DNA from 2 places in the Shewanella sp. NFH-SH190041 genome. Region 1 is predicted to be linked to the other one. Evidence: riboswitches for the same ligand, from Rfam matches in the RefSeq annotation. Region 1 holds a riboswitch; the other holds the start of a gene.
What was found. Region 1 has a riboswitch for thiamine pyrophosphate ahead of NFHSH190041_RS11405 (TonB-dependent receptor). Riboswitches for the same ligand answer to the same signal wherever they lie in the genome.
Positions count from the first base shown of each region.

Region 2: it holds a riboswitch for thiamine pyrophosphate, as region 1 does, so the genes downstream of both, thiD (bifunctional hydroxymethylpyrimidine kinase/phosphomethylpyrimidine kinase) here and NFHSH190041_RS11405 (TonB-dependent receptor) in region 1, are expected to answer to the same signal.

Region 1 is NZ_AP026070.1:2,564,519-2,568,274, forward strand. It holds gene NFHSH190041_RS11405 (TonB-dependent receptor) at 1-1,933, opposite strand, end outside; TPP riboswitch at 1,984-2,095, opposite strand; gene NFHSH190041_RS11410 (acyl-CoA thioesterase) at 2,272-2,688, opposite strand; gene hinT (purine nucleoside phosphoramidase) at 2,734-3,096, opposite strand; gene NFHSH190041_RS11420 (M61 family metallopeptidase) at 3,233-3,756, shown strand, end outside.
Region 2 is NZ_AP026070.1:1,009,182-1,012,937, forward strand. It holds gene NFHSH190041_RS04500 (ABC transporter permease) at 1-426, opposite strand, end outside; gene NFHSH190041_RS04505 (ABC transporter ATP-binding protein) at 419-1,177, opposite strand; gene thiD (bifunctional hydroxymethylpyrimidine kinase/phosphomethylpyrimidine kinase) at 1,174-1,998, opposite strand; TPP riboswitch at 2,045-2,142, opposite strand; gene NFHSH190041_RS04515 (MFS transporter) at 2,447-3,756, opposite strand, start outside.

The DNA.
Region 1 (3,756 bases):
CGCTATCTGCACGCCAAGTGGCTGCCAACTGATAGTTATAGCTAGGCGCATGGGCCAATTCCCGGCCAGACAAATCCACCGGCTGGCCATTATCATCTTGGTAAATATAAGTATCGTACTTGGCGTTCAGCAGCCCCAGTGTGGCACTTAAGGTAAGGTTGTCCGTCACAAAATACTGGCTTTGCGCCTCCAGCCCATAATTGGTCGAGCTGGTGGCATTGGCGGTATACAAAATAAAATTACCACTATCGGGGATCTGCACGGAGGCATCCACCTGCTGATCTTGCCGATCCATGAAGAATAATGACAAGCGGGTTGCGAGCATACCATCCCACCAAGCACCACTATGACCCAACTCGTAGTTATACAGCGTTTCAGCATCAAAACTGCGGTACTGACTCAACTCAGCGGGCAAGTCTGTATTAAAACCACCCGGCTTATAACCCCGTGCCACTTTGGCGTACAACAATTGCCCCTTTGCTAGGGTATAAGACAGAGATAAATGCCCGCCCCACATGGTTTCCGCTGGGGTAAAGGCTTCATTATCACTGTCGCGATAATCTGCATCCCAATGCTCTAGTCTCAAGCCCGCAGAATAATGCCATTCCCCAAGATACGTATCTAACTGTGCAAAACCAGATAATTTTTTTGCCTGGTAGTCACTGTCTCGATGGCTAGTGTACAAGGGACCCGCTTCGTAACGCTCTTCAACCAGCAATTGATTACTTTCGTCCAACTGGTTGGCATACAGCCCCACCAACCAATCTGTGGTGTCAGAAAAAATCCGCCCTTCATCAGTACTTAACAAGCGGATATCTTGACTGAAGTTTTGCCGCTTGGCCGTTTTATCCCACCAGTAGTCGTACACGCAAGGAGCACCATAACACTCAAACTGTTGCCAATAGGTAGGATTGGCCCAATCACCATCATACGCATGACGTTGTGTGGTATCGGCGTAACTGGTAATGGACTCCAGAGAAAACGCCCGATGAGCCTGCCAAGTGAGTTTCAGCCCAGCGCCGGTAGTACGCTGGGTATCCACCCCGGGGCGGTCGGTATAAGTAGTGCTGCCATTAGAGTCTAATGACCAAGCATCATAGCCATTATCAAAATGGCCTTGCAGTAAGGTTAAATCTGCCTGCAGCGTATCCGTAGCGTACCAGCGTAATTTGGCTTTAGCAGAAAGCTCATCCCGGGCATTGGTATCGCTGCGCCCCAAATAGGCATTATCCATATAGCCATTTTGCTGGTGGGACTGGAGTGACATTCGCCCTAAAATATCACCATCACGGCTTAATGCGCCGCCCGCATAAGCGCCAATAGTCAACAGATCATCACTGCCACCACTGAGTTCAACCCCTGCTTCCGGTGCGGCGGTTGGCTCAGCGCTTTTCAGATAAATGGCCCCGGCCAGCGCATTACCGCCAAACAAGGTACTTTGTGGGCCGCGCAGCACCTCGACCTGATCAATATCAAACAGCCCGGAAGCCATTCCCAGCCCTGATAGGTCGATATCATCAATAAAAAAGCCCACCGAGGCATTAGGTGCGCCTTCATATTCTTCCTGATCCCCAACGCCCCGGATCTGAAAATAACGCGCCCGGGAGCTGCCACCAGACCAGTTTAAATTGGCAATACCGTTGAGCACATCTTGAAAGTTTTCACCGCCATCATCCTCTAACTGCGCCCGGTCAAGCACACTGATACTGGCAGGCACCTGATCCAGTGCCGCTGCGCGAAAATCGGCAGTGACCACCAAGGTTTCTATTGTGCGCGCCGCCTGAGTATCCGGCGGTGCTTGATGCAAATAATGGGACGATTCACGGTCTGTGGTCACCGATGATGATTCAGATTGAGACTCCTGCGCGAATGCAGGAACAGAGATTGCAGCGATCAGAGCTGCGGATACAGAGGAGTAATTATTATTTTTCATGGGACCTCAATACAGGTTGAGATCCGGCATTGCAAAAAGCGTGGTTAATGCACAGAGAGTCAGCCCATTCCTACGCCGGTATCAGCCGGATCAGGTTCTAAGGGTTTGTCACAGGACATCTCAGTCTGGCGCTAAACGCGCCAGACACCCCTTGGCGGCGCTCATTATACAGACAATTTAGCGAAAAGCATCTGATACTGTTCGTATTTCATACATAATAAAAAGCCCCGCAATAGCAGGGCTTAAGCATGATGGGTAATAACGAAAGGAAACTATCCAGCGCTATTTTGTCATTGGCATTAACTGCACTAATTCACTAATGCCTCTCAGTATGGGGATTACACGCCAATATTGAGTTTACGCAGTGATGCTTCAGTTTCCGTTTCCAAATCAGCCATGGTCTTACCATGGGGTTCAGGCAGACCGGTGTCAGGATTGACCCGCACAAACACCATTTCATCTACCGCACAAATGGTCTTGCCGGTAAATTTATTCCGCAGCAGACAAGAAACCGTGATCGATGTCCGTCCTACCGCCTTGGTCGTCAGACCAAACTCCACCACATCGCCTTCTGAGGCTGGGTTCTCAAAAGAAATAGCCGCCATGTGCTTGGTCACAATACACTTAGTGCCCAGCTGACAAATCACATAAATGGCCGCTTCTTCATCAATCCAGGCCAGCGCCCGGCCACCGAACAGGGTTCTGGCGTAATTAAGATCTTCCGGCATAACCAGACGTCGGGAGAGAAACTTCATAATCTTTCCGTTATTACATAGAGGTGCCGCTCAAGCGGCCACAGGTTAAACAGACTGCTTTTTCGCCAACAGCGGGCCCAGTGGCTCACCACCGACCAGATGCATATGGATATGGAACACTTCCTGACCGGCATGCTGGTTGCAGTTCATGATCAAGCGATAGCCATCTTTCGCAATACCGGCCTCTTCAGCCAGTTTTGCCGCTACCGTGACCATACGGCCTAAAGCTTTTTCATCCGATGCTTTTACGTCATTCACGGTCGGGATCAGATGATTAGGCACAATCAGCACATGGGTTGGTGCTTGAGGGGAAATATCCCGAAATGCAGTGACCAGCTCATCCTGATACAGAATGTCAGCCGGAATTTCCCGGCGGATAATTTTACTGAAAATAGTCTCTTCGGCCATCGTGTTATTCTCCACAGCTGATAGCGATATAAAGTCCCAAGTATACCCGTATTTATCGTGGCGGCTACGCCAAATTGATTGCCCGGCCGACGCAATTTTGGCAGCATGGGCGATAAACTTCAGTGAGTTAACTGCTATGATCCACTATCAGATTACCCCGGCTAATCCCCACGGCCACCTGTTTGATGTCACCATGACCATTTCCCACCCCGCCCATGAGCAGCAGCTTTGGCTACCCGCTTGGCTGCCGGGAAGCTATATGGTGCGGGACTTTGCCAAAAACCTAATTGATATCAAAGCCTTTAATAGTCAAGGCATGCCATTACCCCTGACCCAACTTGATAAGCAGAACTGGCAAATCAGCCACTGTGATGACACAGTGCGGATCACTTATCAAGTATATGCATGGGATTTGTCGGTTCGCACCGCGTTTTTAGATGCTCGACGCGGCTTTTTCAATGGCTCCAGTGTGTTTCTTGCCGCCCGAGGACTAGAGCAATCTGAGCACAGTGTTGAGATCCTGCCGCCTTCTTTGCCAGCCTGCAGCGAATGGGAAGTGGCCACCCGGCTTAAACGCGCCAGTGGAAATGACTGGGGCTTTGGTCGCTTTTATGCCGAAAACTATGATGAACTGATTGACCATCCGGTTGAAATGGGTTG
Region 2 (3,756 bases), 1.6 Mb from region 1:
GCCCAGCCACAGCATCAAAAGTGGTGCGATAGCAAAAACCGGAATGGCCTGACTGGTGATTAATAGCGGCAGTAGCCAGCGGCGCAGCGGATTAAACAGTAGCATTTGTAGCGCAAAAACCAGCCCCATCAGCAGTCCGAGTATGACCCCGAATAACATCTCTAACCCGGTGATTTGGGTGTGGTGCCACAGTACCGCGGCGCGCAGCAGCAACTGACGGCCAACGTCTAACGGTCCGGGCAGAATAAAGGCCGGGAGTTTGAACAGCCATACGATGCCCTGCCATAGCAGCAGTAATATAACCACACTGATCACTGCCCGCCCTAAAGCGGCGAGGGGCAATTTACTCCGGCGCTTGCTGTCGGCTCCCACAGCGGTTTTGGCCGCGTTTGTCCCTTGAACCGGGTAACGTAAGGTGTCAGTCATGGGCCTGCTCCAACTGGGTGAGTAGTTGCTGTTGCAAGTTAGCTAGCGCAGCATCGAGCGGCCGAGGTGTCGCTGTGTTCGGCAGTGTGATGGGCGTCATTGTTGCCGGTCGTCCTGCCATCAGATACAAGTCATCTGCTAAGCGCAGTGCCTCTTGGGGATCATGGGTGATAAAGAGTACGGTTTTGCCCCGCAGCAGCGTTGCCGCTAATGCCTGCAGCTGGTGGCGGGTTACGGCATCCAGTGCGGAAAAGGGCTCATCCATCAGTACCACATCGCGATTTTGCAGCAGAGTGCGGACCAAGGCGACCCGTTGGCGCATTCCGCCGGAGAGCGCAGATGGTCTGGCATCGAGCACTTGGCCTAAGCCAACTTGTTGTAACAGCGCGGTGGCGCGTAGATATAACTGCTGAGTAGCTGCTTTATCACTTGGCTGAAACCGGCTGATAAGACAGGCATTATCCAGCACGCTAAGCCAGGGCAGCAGTAAATCCTGCTGCGCCATATAGGCGACCGGGCCGCATTGTGGCAGGCTGCCGCTGATAACTGGATGAGCGGCCGAGTCCGTTGTGCTGCTATCCAGTAAGCCAGCCAACAGGCGCAGTAAGGTCGTTTTACCACAGCCACTTTGCCCGACGATGGTGGTCCAGCAGCCTGCACGCAATTGAAAATTGAAGTTTTCCAGTAGCGCGGTGGCCTGCCCGGGAAACCGCAGTGTCAGATGGTCAAAAACAATCTCTGAACGGCTCATTGGCAGGTATCCTGGCGAAAGAAGTGATTTACTGGGCCGTGACCGGTACCAATCTGCAATTTGTCAGCAGCTTGAAGTGCGCCGGTGAGATAGTGTTTGGCGCTGGCGACAGCTGTCGTCATGGTTTGCCCTTGGGCCAAGAAAGACGCGATAGCCGCAGATAGGGTGCAGCCGGTGCCGTGGGTATTACGGGTGTTGATGCGCTGAGCTTCAAAGCATTGGATCTGCTGTGGCCCAATCAGCCAATCACAGCTTTGCTGACTGCTGGTGAGGTGACCGCCTTTAAGCAGTATATGGCCACAGTGCTGATCACCACAGTACTGCTGTAAGCGAAGGATAAATGTTTGCAGCTCCGCGTCTGTGCTGGGTTCATTGCCGCCCAGAATCGCAGCGGCTTCTGGCAGGTTAGGGGTAATGATATCGGCCAGAGGCAAGAGTTGCTGCTTGAGGGAATCAATTGCATCGGCAGCCAATAGGTGATCGCCACTGGTGGCTACCATCACGGGGTCAAGGACAATATGGGCTGGCTGATATTGGTGCAATTTGGCTGCAACCGTTGCGATCACATCTTTATCCGCCAGCATACCGATTTTTACGGCGATAACAGCTAGATCGCCAAAGATACTGTCAAGTTGGCGGCCGACAAAGTCAGCTGGCACGGGCATTACGGCATCAACGCCGCGGGTATTTTGTGCTGTGAGTGCCGTGATCACTGAGCAGGCGTAACCCCCTGTCGCAGAAATGGCTTTTATATCGGCTTGAATACCGGCACCACCACCACTGTCTGAGCCAGCAATGGTCAAGGTAATTGATGTAGTCAAAAAAGTGCTCCCATAAAATGGGCGCAGGGAGAAACAGGATGGAGGGACTCCAGGATGCTTAGTTCCCTACGCCAGTGTTAACTGGATCAGGTTCAACGGGTCCCGTAGTTACGGTCTCAGCCTAAGGCTCCCCGACTAAATCACATCAAACTGATGTGGCGGATACACCTTACTCCTGTGATCCATCTCAAGCAATATTTGCCGTCAGACAGTGGTGGTTTAACCAGCTGTCAAGTTCATCTGTAGCCTGAAAATGGGAGCTGTAACAGAAAACTCGCATAAAGAGATAAGCGTGGAGATGACTGCTGGAGTTTATGCTGGTGGCTTTGGTGCCCAAGAGTGCACTCTGAGCGCGATATGAGTGAAAAATGAAGGGCGAGTACAACTTGTTGAGGATAGCTGCCGGGCAGTATTGGCCGCCCGGCAAGATTTCAGTGGTGAGGGGGAATTATGCCGTTGCGGTTGAGGCCGGTGCTGCGCGCTGCAGAGTCAGCAGCCAGCGACCATAGAGGTAGATCCCAACTGCCGAAAGAGTGCCAATCGCGGCGATAATATACCAAGCCATGCCAATATCATGGGCTTGATAAAGGGTTTGAGTCAGCTGTTGGGCTGTTTGCCCGGTATAGCTGACCAAAGTCGTAAAGGCTTCGCCCTGAGGAATGGCCGCGACTTCTGTGGCGCTCATGCCCTCTTGCTCCAGCATTTGGCGGGAAAACTTCTCTTTCGAGGCATAAATTTCATATAACTTAGGGCCAAAATAGCCTTCTAGTCCCCAGCCTATGCCCTGGGGCAGCATCACAAAGCCCAGATACATGGCTTTTTTCCCCTCCGGGGCGATATTGCCCATAAACTCATTCTTTTTCGGTGAAATCATCATTTCCCCGAGGGAGAACATGGCAATTGCCAAGACCATCATCCAGGCGGCATTGGTGTAACCGATCAGCACAAAGGCAAGGATACTGAGCAGACACCCAGCTAACATCGCGGTGGTGATGCGGTATTTGGCCGTTAGCGCCGCAACCAGAAAACAACTGGTCATAATCATTCCGGCATTAAGGTTCAGCATGCCCTCTGGCATCACTTTAGTGCCGTCATTATTCAGCCCGAGCCAGAACTGTAAGATACCGTTGCTGGTGCCTTCTGGTCCAAACAAACTGGTGACAATCACACTGGTATCGACCCATTCGGCAATATGGATAGGTAACACATCAAACAGCGCATTAAACAGGAACCAGAAGCCGGAAAAGACCAGCATGTAATAGAGCACAATCGGCTTTTTCAGTTCATGCCAGGCATCTTTCCACAGGGTATCTTGCTGGATTTCTCCCGCTTTGATTTTTGCCGCACGGGCTAAGCGCTCATCTTTGCCCGGCTCTTTGTAGGCCAGCAAAAACAGGAAATTGAAGGAAATAATTGCAGCGCAGGCATAAAACACATTGTCCCATGACAACTGACGCATATGTACTGCAACCAACGGACCGAGAAAGCCGCCGATATTGACCACCTGATAGAATATCCCCCAGGCCATGGATGAGTTATCCCGCCTTGTTGCCAGCACTAAAGTGCCCTGAATACCGGGTTTAAAGATACCTGTGCCGGTTGCCAGTAACATGGCTCCCCAGAAAAAGCCCCAGAAACTGGGGAAAAAGGCCATACACAGATAACCGGCAATTTTGATAATGGTGGAGGCAAAAATGGTTTCTTTATAACCGACTCGATCTGAGATGCCGCCGGTAAAAACAGGCACAAATGTTTGTA